Regions from separate parts of the Streptomyces sp. Y20 genome, predicted to be linked through region 3. Evidence: riboswitches for the same ligand, from Rfam matches in the RefSeq annotation. Region 3 holds a riboswitch; each other region holds the start of a gene.
What was found. Region 3 has a riboswitch for cyclic di-AMP ahead of ACGFT1_RS12860 (C40 family peptidase). Riboswitches for the same ligand answer to the same signal wherever they lie in the genome.
Positions count from the first base shown of each region.

Region 1 (2,192 bases), on a different contig from region 3:
CGTCTCCTCGGCGGCACCGCCGACGTCGTGCCGCTCGGTCCCGTCCTGGACTGGCGGGTCCTGCTGGAGCATCTGCACGACGTGCGGGGCGTCGAGCGACTGATGGTCGAGGGCGGCGGCCAGGTCCACACCCAGCTGCTCCAGCAGGACCTCGCCGACGAACTCCAGCTGGTCCTCGCCCCGCGCCTCGTCGGCGACCCCGCGGCCCCGCGCCTGTTCGGTCCCGGCGCCTACCAGGGCGGACGCCTGCGCCTGACCGAGACCCGCCGCATCGAGGACGTCGTCCTCATGCGCTACGAGCCCACGGCCCCCGGCGCCGGCCCGGTCCCCAATCCGGCCGACCGCCACTGGCTGCGCACCGCCTGCGAACTCGCCGCCCTGTGCCCGCCCTCCCGGACGGCGTTCAGTGTCGGCGCGGTCGTGGTCGCCGCGGACGGTACGGAGCTGGCCCGCGGCCACTCCCGCGAGGGCGCCGACCCGATGGTCCACGCGGAGGAGGCGGCCCTCGCGAAGACCGACCCGGCCGATCCGCGCCTGCCCGGCGCCACGGTCTACAGCAGCCTGGAACCCTGCGCCCGCCGCGCCTCCCGGCCCGCCCCCTGCGCCGAGCTGATCCTGCGGTCCGGGGTGCGCAGGGTGGTCACGGCGTGGCGGGAGCCCGACACGTTCGTCGCGGCGGCCGACGGCTCGGGTGTGCTGACCGGCGCGGGCGCCCGGGTAGTCGTACTGCCGGAGCTGGAGTCCCTCGCCAAGGCGCCGAACGGGCACCTGCTCGCCGGATAGCACTCAGGGCCGGAATCCAATGGATTCCGGCCCTGAGTTTCCGTAGCGGGGACAGGATTTGAACCTGCGACCTCTGGGTTATGAGCCCAGCGAGCTACCGAGCTGCTCCACCCCGCGTCGTTGTGTCTCTACTGTACGCCATCCACGGGGTGCGACGCACATCGGTTCCGCGGCCCCCGGTGATAGTGACGGACCGTGACCGGGCGGGCGCTGTGCGATAGCGGCCGAGTCACCATCAAAGCCGCGAGTGACTCCTGTACGTCGGCCAACTCGCCCTCATTGCAGACGCCATGACCGGTAAATCCCCAGGTTTGAACGGTAATGATCTAGACGAACGGCTTGGAAAGTGACTGGCGGGTCTATTAACGTTCGATAACGCAGCGCGGTCGTCCCAGCCGTCACCAGCGACGGCTCCGCGCGCACGCGCCGAATCCCGCAAGGGAACCGGGGAACCACCACCCTGGGGTGAATCTCGCGAACGCCGACGTGGAGCTCACACGGTCCACGACCGGTATACGCGCGTAGGAGACCTTCCCGCTCCGAACCCGTCAGCTAACCCGGTAGGCGGCGGAAGGAAAGGAGCGCGCCCGCGTGGCGTCCAACCGGCCTGCCCCCGAGACCCCGTTCGTGCCGGCTCAGCGCGAGACCGAGACCTTCGGCTACGACGCCTACCGAGCCGGCGAGGGCCCCTGGGAGGAGTGGAACCCCACCGAGGACTCCGTCGCCCCGGTCCGCGGCCGGCACCGGGTCGCCAAGCAGCGCGGCGGCTTCGCCCGCAGCTCCACCGTCCTCGGTGTCGGCGTGATGGCCGCGGTCGGAGCGGGCGGCATGGCCAGCGCCAACACCGGTAAGCCGCCGGTCTCCATCTCCCTGCCGGACCTGCCCTCCGTCGGCTCCTTCTTCGGCGACACCGCCACCGAGGCCCCGCAGACCGCCACGACCGCGCTCAGCAGCGTCGGCGCGGCCTCCGCCGACGACCAGCAGGGCGCCGGCGCGGGCGAGGCCCTGCGCAGCCGGATCATGGCCCAGGCCGAGCAGCAGCAGGGGCAGGCCGACAACAAGGCCACGGCCGTCGCCCTCGCCGCCGCCGAGAAGCAGAGCGCGGACGCCGCCGCCCAGGCCGAGAAGGAGGCCGCCGCGAAGGCGGCCGAGGCCAAGGGCGCGGCGGAGGCCGCCGCCGCGAAGGAGGCGGACCAGAAGGCCGCGAAGGCGGCCGAGGAGGAGCGGCAGGCCGAGCTGGCGAAGCTGGCCGGTCAGTACACGCTGCCCACCTCCTCGTACACGATCACCTCGACGTTCGGCCAGGCCGGCTCGATGTGGTCCTCCGGCCACCACACCGGCCTGGACTTCGCCGCCCCCACCGGCACCCTCATCAAGGCCATCCACGGCGGCACGATCACCGAGGCGGG
Region 1 is NZ_JBIDDP010000003.1:648,034-650,225, forward strand. It holds gene ACGFT1_RS11295 (dihydrofolate reductase family protein) at 1-783, shown strand, start outside; tRNA gene ACGFT1_RS11300 (tRNA-Met) at 827-900, opposite strand; cyclic di-AMP (ydaO/yuaA leader) riboswitch at 1,198-1,365, shown strand; gene ACGFT1_RS11305 (M23 family metallopeptidase) at 1,375-2,192, shown strand, end outside.
Region 1: another riboswitch for cyclic di-AMP. It lies ahead of ACGFT1_RS11305 (M23 family metallopeptidase); the one in region 3 lies ahead of ACGFT1_RS12860 (C40 family peptidase).

Region 2 (2,192 bases), on a different contig from region 3:
ATACGGTTTCGCAGCGCAGAGTTCACCGCTTCGAGCGACAGATATATGCATATCCCGGTGGATCGCTCCCCCTGACCGACCCGTTGATGGCAGTCTGGCGAACAAGCACCAGTTCCGGGACCGTACTCGAAGCATTCGCTGTATGTCGGACCGCGGTCCCGCGGGAAAGGGACGACGTCGCCATGGCAGACCATCTGGAAGCATCCGTCACTCTGCCGAGCGATCCCGCCTCGGTCTCCGCCGCCCGCTCCTACGTCGTGGGCACCCTCGCGGAGTGGGGCCTGCCGCCGGACACCGAAACGGCCGACACCGTGCGGCTGATCGTCTCGGAGCTGGCCACCAACGCCGTGCAGCACACCTTCGGCCAGTCACCCACCTTCACGGTCGACATCGCACTGGACCGTGACGAACACCTGCGCATCGGCGTGACGGACAGTCATCCCCGCTTCCCGAAGAGACTGCCCGCCGCCGTGCAGCAGGACAACGGCCGCGGCATGGTCATCATCCGCTGGCTCACCGCGGAGCACGGCGGCAGGCTCCGCGTCCGTCCCACCCGTGAGGGTGGCAAAACGGTGTGTATCGAACTCCCCTGGACGCTCCCGGCCGCCGCGTTACCGGCAGGCGTGCCGCAGGAGCCCTGAGCGGCACGCCCGCCCGGCCGGTTGCGCCGGAGGACGTGCCGGCCCCGGGCCGCCCGTGCCGGCGGGCGGGCACCGGGGCGGCGCTATGGCGCTCGAAGCGGGCCCGGTGCCCGGAGCCGGCCGTTCAGCGGGCCGGGGCCGGGCGCTCCCGTTCCGCGGCCGGTCAGCTGACCCGGCCGTACCAGACGCTCCTGGTCCAGATCTTCTGGAGCCTCACCACGTCACCGGTCCTCGGGGCGTGCCAGATCTTCCCGTGGCCCGCGTAGATACCCACGTGGTAGACGCTGGAACCCGAGTGGAAGAACACCAGGTCACCGGCCCTGCGGCTGCGGGCGGAGATGTGGTGGGTCTTGTTGTACTGCTGCGCGGCGGTGCGCGGCAGCTTCTTGCCCACCTTCTTGAAGGAGTAGAAGGTCAGCCCCGAGCAGTCGAACCTGCGCGGACCTGTGGCACCCCACTGGTACGGCGCACCCTTCTTGGAGGCCGCGACGTTGAGTGCCTTCGTCGCCATCGTCGCGGCGGACGCGCCGGTGGCGAGGCCGGGCACGGCGATCGAGCCGCCGACGGCGGCGAGGGTGAGGGCAGAGGCCGTGCCGGCCCTGGCCATCAGTGACGGGACACGATTGAGCGCAGTCATGCGCAACCCTTCGTCAGCCGCCTGTGAAGGATGACCTGTCGGATTCGGGCTGGCGAAGTTGCCCGGCCGTGTCGCCACGGCTTCACCCCAAGGGAGGCTCGGAACCCCGCCCGTCCGCGTCCAGCGGACGAACATGTGTTCCGGCGACCCGTCTTGCCTGGGTCCTCCACTCCTGCCGATCCACTCCTGTCGACCGGTCATCCAGGCGGCGGCAGGACTCGGCGTCCGCCCGGATCGCCCCGCCGCGGTGGCGGGGTCTTGTCGTCAGTCAGGGATCTTGACCTACAACTGTCGTAAAATCCCAACGGAATCGGGGCTTTGTGGTGTTACTCACCACTCGCCCGTTCGGGTGGACATGGCTGTGTTCGAGACATCGTCAGGACCCGTGCGTAGCCCCGGACCTGGGGCTAAACACTCGCGGACGCATACCCGACCCATATGCCGCACAAGTCGGGAAGCCTGAAAATCATTCCGGATATCCATCGGACGGGCGTACCTCGTTCGGGCCGTTTCGAGTCCGGTGCGAACGGCAGGCGTCGATACGGGGCCCGCAGCCGGCCGGCCGGGTGTCCGCCTCAGTCGACGGTGTCGGGCGGAAGCGCGACCCGAGCGGTACGGCGCTCGCCGTCCAAGACGCGCAACGCCCGTGCCAGCGTGCCCCCGTGCAGCTCCGTCTCGCCCCGCCGGTGCATCACCTCGAGCGCGTCCCGCAGCTCTGCCGCCTTGCGTACCAGGGCCTGCGCCGCGCGCAGCCCGCGGTACGTGTCCCCGTCCCGGGCCGGATTGACGCGACCCAGCAGGTCGGCCGCCTCCAGATAGCGGTCGATCAGGTCGCCCTCGGCGCGGGTCAGCGCGGGCAGCGGCGGCACTTCCGGCGGCATCGGGGGGCTCACCTCGGGTCCGGTGCGCCGGGC
Region 2 is NZ_JBIDDP010000017.1:117,618-119,809, forward strand. It holds gene ACGFT1_RS32055 (ATP-binding protein) at 183-641, shown strand; gene ACGFT1_RS32060 (C40 family peptidase) at 805-1,278, opposite strand; cyclic di-AMP (ydaO/yuaA leader) riboswitch at 1,281-1,414, opposite strand; gene ACGFT1_RS32065 (hypothetical protein) at 1,854-2,159, opposite strand; gene ACGFT1_RS32070 (ATP-dependent Clp protease proteolytic subunit) at 2,168-2,192, opposite strand, start outside.
Region 2: another riboswitch for cyclic di-AMP. It lies ahead of ACGFT1_RS32060 (C40 family peptidase); the one in region 3 lies ahead of ACGFT1_RS12860 (C40 family peptidase).

Region 3 (2,192 bases):
CGGCCTGGTCGCGGGCGGTACGCGGCAGCGTGACGCCGGCGGACTTCCAGGCGGCCTGGGTCAGGCCCGAGCAGTCGTAGGAACCGGGGCCGGCGGCACCCCACACGCAGGGCTTGCCGAGCTGGGCCCGGGCGAAGGCCACGGCCTTCCCGGCCTTGGCCGCGTCGGTGCCGGACGGCGCGGACCCCTGGGCGGTCCGCTGTGCGAGCAGCACGCGCGCGTGGGCGAGCTTCCTCTGAACGGCGGTCTTCACCGCCTTAGGGTCCCGCGCATCCCGAGCCGCGACCTCCGGGCGGCTGTCCCCGGGCGGCATCCCCCGGCCCGGTACGACCGCGTCCCTGACCGGTGGAGCCGGTGCCGCCGGTGCGAGTGTGGTGACGTCGCCTCCGGTGGGCGGCGCTACGACGCCCCCACTCCACCGGGGTGCCGCGGCGTTCCGGTCCGCCGCCGCTGCCGCGGTGCCGACTCTCCCCCCGGGCGCCACCACGGCGGCCCCGCCCCGCATGGGCGGCAGGACTGCCGTGTCCAGGGTGGGGGCGGTGCCGCGGGGGCCCGGGACGGCACGGGCCCGGGCCGCGCGCCGGGCTACCTCGTCACGGAGCCGCTGGAGGCTGTCGGCCTGCCTCCGTGGGGCGCCGGCCGGTTCCTCGGCCGCTGCGGCCGTCCCGCCGGTCGCGGAGTCCGCCCGGCGGTAGAGGTCGTCGATCTTCCGCTCGACCTCCTCCGGGCTCGGCCTGCCGTGACCGGCCTCGGGAGTGGCCTCCGCGGTCTGGGAGAGCACGGCGAGGGAGGTGAGGGCGGCGGTGGCGAGAGCGGGGGTGCGGACGCCCGCTCCGGGGGTTCCGCCGGGGCGCGGCTTGCGGTGCGACGCCAAGGGAGGCGACTCCTTCCTAGCTGCCGCCTACCGGGTTAGCTGTCGGGTTCGGGCGGATGGAAGGGTTGCCCTACGGCGTCGTCCCGGGCGGGAGTCGGCCGATTCACCCCGGGATTCGGTGGGTCCCCGGCTCCGGGCGCCGCACAGGGGCGCGCCGGACTCGGCGGAGGCCGCGCGGCCCGGCGACGTTCGCCGGAGGGGGGTCGTGCGGCCTGACGGCAACCTAGCCAACTCGTGTGGCTTCTGTGAAGGTTGGTGCGCGGTATGTCCGATACATTTCCGTGACCTCCGGGCGGGTTCACGCGCACGTGACCAGGCGCTTCCGGTGCGTGAGGGGTCTCGGGGCGCCAAGTGGCGATGATCGACTCGCGGGACGGTGACCGGTTGTCGGTGGGGCACCCTAGACTCGGAGAGCGATGAGCAGCCTCTTTGACGACAGCTTCCTGGCGGACCTCCAGCCCCCGCGTGGGCACGACGAGGAGCTCCCGCCGCCGCCCGAGCACGACCACGCTCCGGAGCCGCTTCCGGACGATCTGTTCGGCGGGAAGTTCGACGTGCCGCCGGACCGGGACTCCCACTACCGCGACGGCGCCCCGCGCCCCGTGATCGACGCGGCGGCGCTCCTGGAGGGGCTGAACGAGAACCAGCGCGCCGCGGTCGTGCACGCCGGCTCCCCGCTGCTCATCGTCGCCGGCGCCGGTTCCGGCAAGACCCGTGTGCTCACCCACCGCATCGCCCACCTGCTCGCCGAGCGCAGCGTCCACCCGGGTCAGATCCTCGCGATCACCTTCACCAACAAGGCCGCCGGCGAGATGAAGGAGCGCGTCGAGCAGCTCGTCGGCCCGCGCGCCAACGCGATGTGGGTGATGACCTTCCACAGCGCGTGTGTGCGCATCCTGCGCCGCGAGTCGAAGAAGCTCGGTTTCACCTCGTCGTTCTCGATCTACGACGCGGCCGACAGCAAGCGCCTGATGGCCCTGGTCTGCCGTGATCTGGAACTCGATCCCAAGCGCTACCCGCCCAAGTCCTTCAGCGCCAAGATCAGCAATCTGAAGAACGAGCTGATCGACGAGGAGGACTTCGCCGCCCAGGCCGCCGACGGTTTCGAGAAGACCCTCGCTCAGGCGTACGCGCTCTACCAGTCGCGGCTGCGTGAGGCCAACGCCCTCGACTTCGACGACCTGATCATGACGACGGTCAACCTGCTGCGCGCCTTCCCGGACGTCGCCGACCACTACCGCCGCCGCTTCCGGCACGTCCTGGTCGACGAGTACCAGGACACCAACCACGCCCAGTACGCCTTGGTGCGCGAGCTGGT
Region 3 is NZ_JBIDDP010000004.1:326,334-328,525, reverse strand. It holds gene ACGFT1_RS12860 (C40 family peptidase) at 1-874, opposite strand, end outside; cyclic di-AMP (ydaO/yuaA leader) riboswitch at 883-1,050, opposite strand; gene pcrA (DNA helicase PcrA) at 1,291-2,192, shown strand, end outside.

Region 4 (2,192 bases), on a different contig from region 3:
AGCCTAACCGTCCCGGGGCCGTCGGCCACCGACCGACCGTCCCGTGGACAAGGCGACCGTACCTTTTGTTCGTTGCCGAAACAAAGGGCTCCGGCGAAAAGAGGCCGGCACGGAGGAGAAGGTCGGCGGGCAGAAAAAAGCCCCGCCTCGGTGCGTACGGGGGAACACGCACCGGGGCGGGGAGCCCGCGGGGACGGGGGCCCCTCACGGGCCCAGGTATGCGGGCCGGGCGTGAGGGGGCTGTGGCTCCGCACGGAGCCGGGGGGTCACTTCAGGTGCAGCTGCTGGCCCGGGTAGATGAGGTTGGCGTCCTGGACGATGTCCTTGTTCAGCTCGAACAGCTTCGCCCAGCCGCCCCGCACGTGCTGCGCGGTGGCGATGGAGCTGAGGGTGTCGCCGGTGACGACCTTGTACTCGCCGTCGCCCTTCTTGACCGTCTTGCCGGTCGGGGTGGTGACGGTCTTGCTCTTGTTCTGGCTCTGGCTCGGGGCCTGGCTCGGGGCCTGGCTCGGGGTCTGGCTCGCGGACGCGGCCGGGCGCTCGGCGGAGCGGGACGCGGTCTGCTGGTCGGTGGAGCGGGTGGTGGTGCCGGCCGAGTCCGAGGTGGTGCTCGGGGCGGAGCCACTGGAGGACGCGCCCGACAGGCCCGTGCCGCAGACCGGCCAGGCGCCCTTGCCCTGCGCGGCCAGGACCTTCTCGGCGACGGCGATCTGCTGCGCCTTGCCGGCCTGGTCGGCGGTGGCGGCGTACTGCGTGCCGCCGTACGCGGCCCAGGTGGAGGCGGAGAACTGAAGGCCGCCGTAGTAGCCGTTGCCGGTGTTGATGGCCCAGTTGCCGCCGGACTCGCACTGGGCGACGGCGTCCCACTCGGAGGTGGTGGCGGCGGAGGCGGTGCCGGTCGCCATCAGCGGGGCGGCGACGGCGGCGCCGGTGACACCGGCGAGCGTGATGGCACGAACGGCCTTGGACGGACGACGGTGCTTGCCCTTGGCGGAAAACAGCATGAATCTATCCCCTCACCGACGCCTGCGAGGTGAGCTGTCGGGTTCGGGCCGGTTGAGTTGCCCGGCCGTACCTCTCGCTGTCACGCGAGGTACGGCTTCACCCCCAGCCGGTGCCAGCCTCTTCGACTGCTGGTCCCGGCACTTACCTTGGGTCCCCCGCTCCTGCCTGCGGCGCTTGACGCGACGACTGTTCCCGGGCAACCGCTGGCAGGATTCGGCGTTGCGACTGCCGGGGCTCGTGGTGACGAGCGATCTCGACCGTAGACACGTGATCGCCGGAATTTCAAAGACGATCAGGGCTTCTGAGACTCATCCCACACTTTCGCCAAAACGGACATCAAGCGCTAAATGAGGCGTCAACTCTCGCTATTCCGCGTCCGTTTCATCCCCGACTTCTAGGGTCTGACCGGCACTGATGTGGTTCGGGTCGGTGCCGATGGCCTTCTTGTTGCCGGCGTAGAGCGCGCGCCATCCGCCGTCGACGTCAAGGGAGTCGGCGATGGAGGCCAGGGTGTCGCCCTCGTGGACGATGTAGGAGTCCGGCTCCCGGGAGGCGTGCCGGCCGGCCAGTGCGGGGCTTTGACCGTTTGTCACGGTTTCATCCGCACTCGCGCCGCGGTGGCGCCCGCCGGCGTCCAGGCTGCCGGTGTCGACCAGGCTCCAAGAACCGGCGGCCTGCTGGGGATTGTCCGATTTACCGGCATCGGGGGTCGCCGTGGCCGGGCTGCCGCCACCCTGCGGGGTCCCGGCGTCCGACGGAGTGGACTTGTCGGACTTGGGAGTCCTCGTCCCGGCGGCCTTGCCGGCGTCCTTGCCCGGCTTCGCGGCCGGCGTGGTGGCCGGGCCCGAGGAGGACCCGGCGCCGGTGCCGGAACCGGCGTCCGAGCCGGCACCGGTGGAGGACGGCGAATCAGGCGAGCCGGACGTGCCGGAGGTATCGGAAGTACCGGAACTGCCGGATGTACCGGTCGATCCCGGCGAGCCGGTGGAGTCCGAGGTGCCGGTCGAACCCCCGGCGTCACCGGTGCCGCCGGTGTCACCGGAACCGCCGACGCCGGTGTCGACGTCCACGGAGCCCGAGTTCGAGGTCAGCCCGGACAGCAGGGCGCAGGTGGCCCACGGAGTGGTGCCCTTGGCGGCGAGGATCTTCTCGGCGACGGCGATCTGCTGGGAGCGGCTGGCCTGGTC
Region 4 is NZ_JBIDDP010000008.1:82,654-84,845, forward strand. It holds gene ACGFT1_RS21315 (transglycosylase family protein) at 267-1,004, opposite strand; cyclic di-AMP (ydaO/yuaA leader) riboswitch at 1,009-1,188, opposite strand; gene ACGFT1_RS21320 (transglycosylase family protein) at 1,371-2,192, opposite strand, start outside.
Region 4: another riboswitch for cyclic di-AMP. It lies ahead of ACGFT1_RS21315 (transglycosylase family protein); the one in region 3 lies ahead of ACGFT1_RS12860 (C40 family peptidase).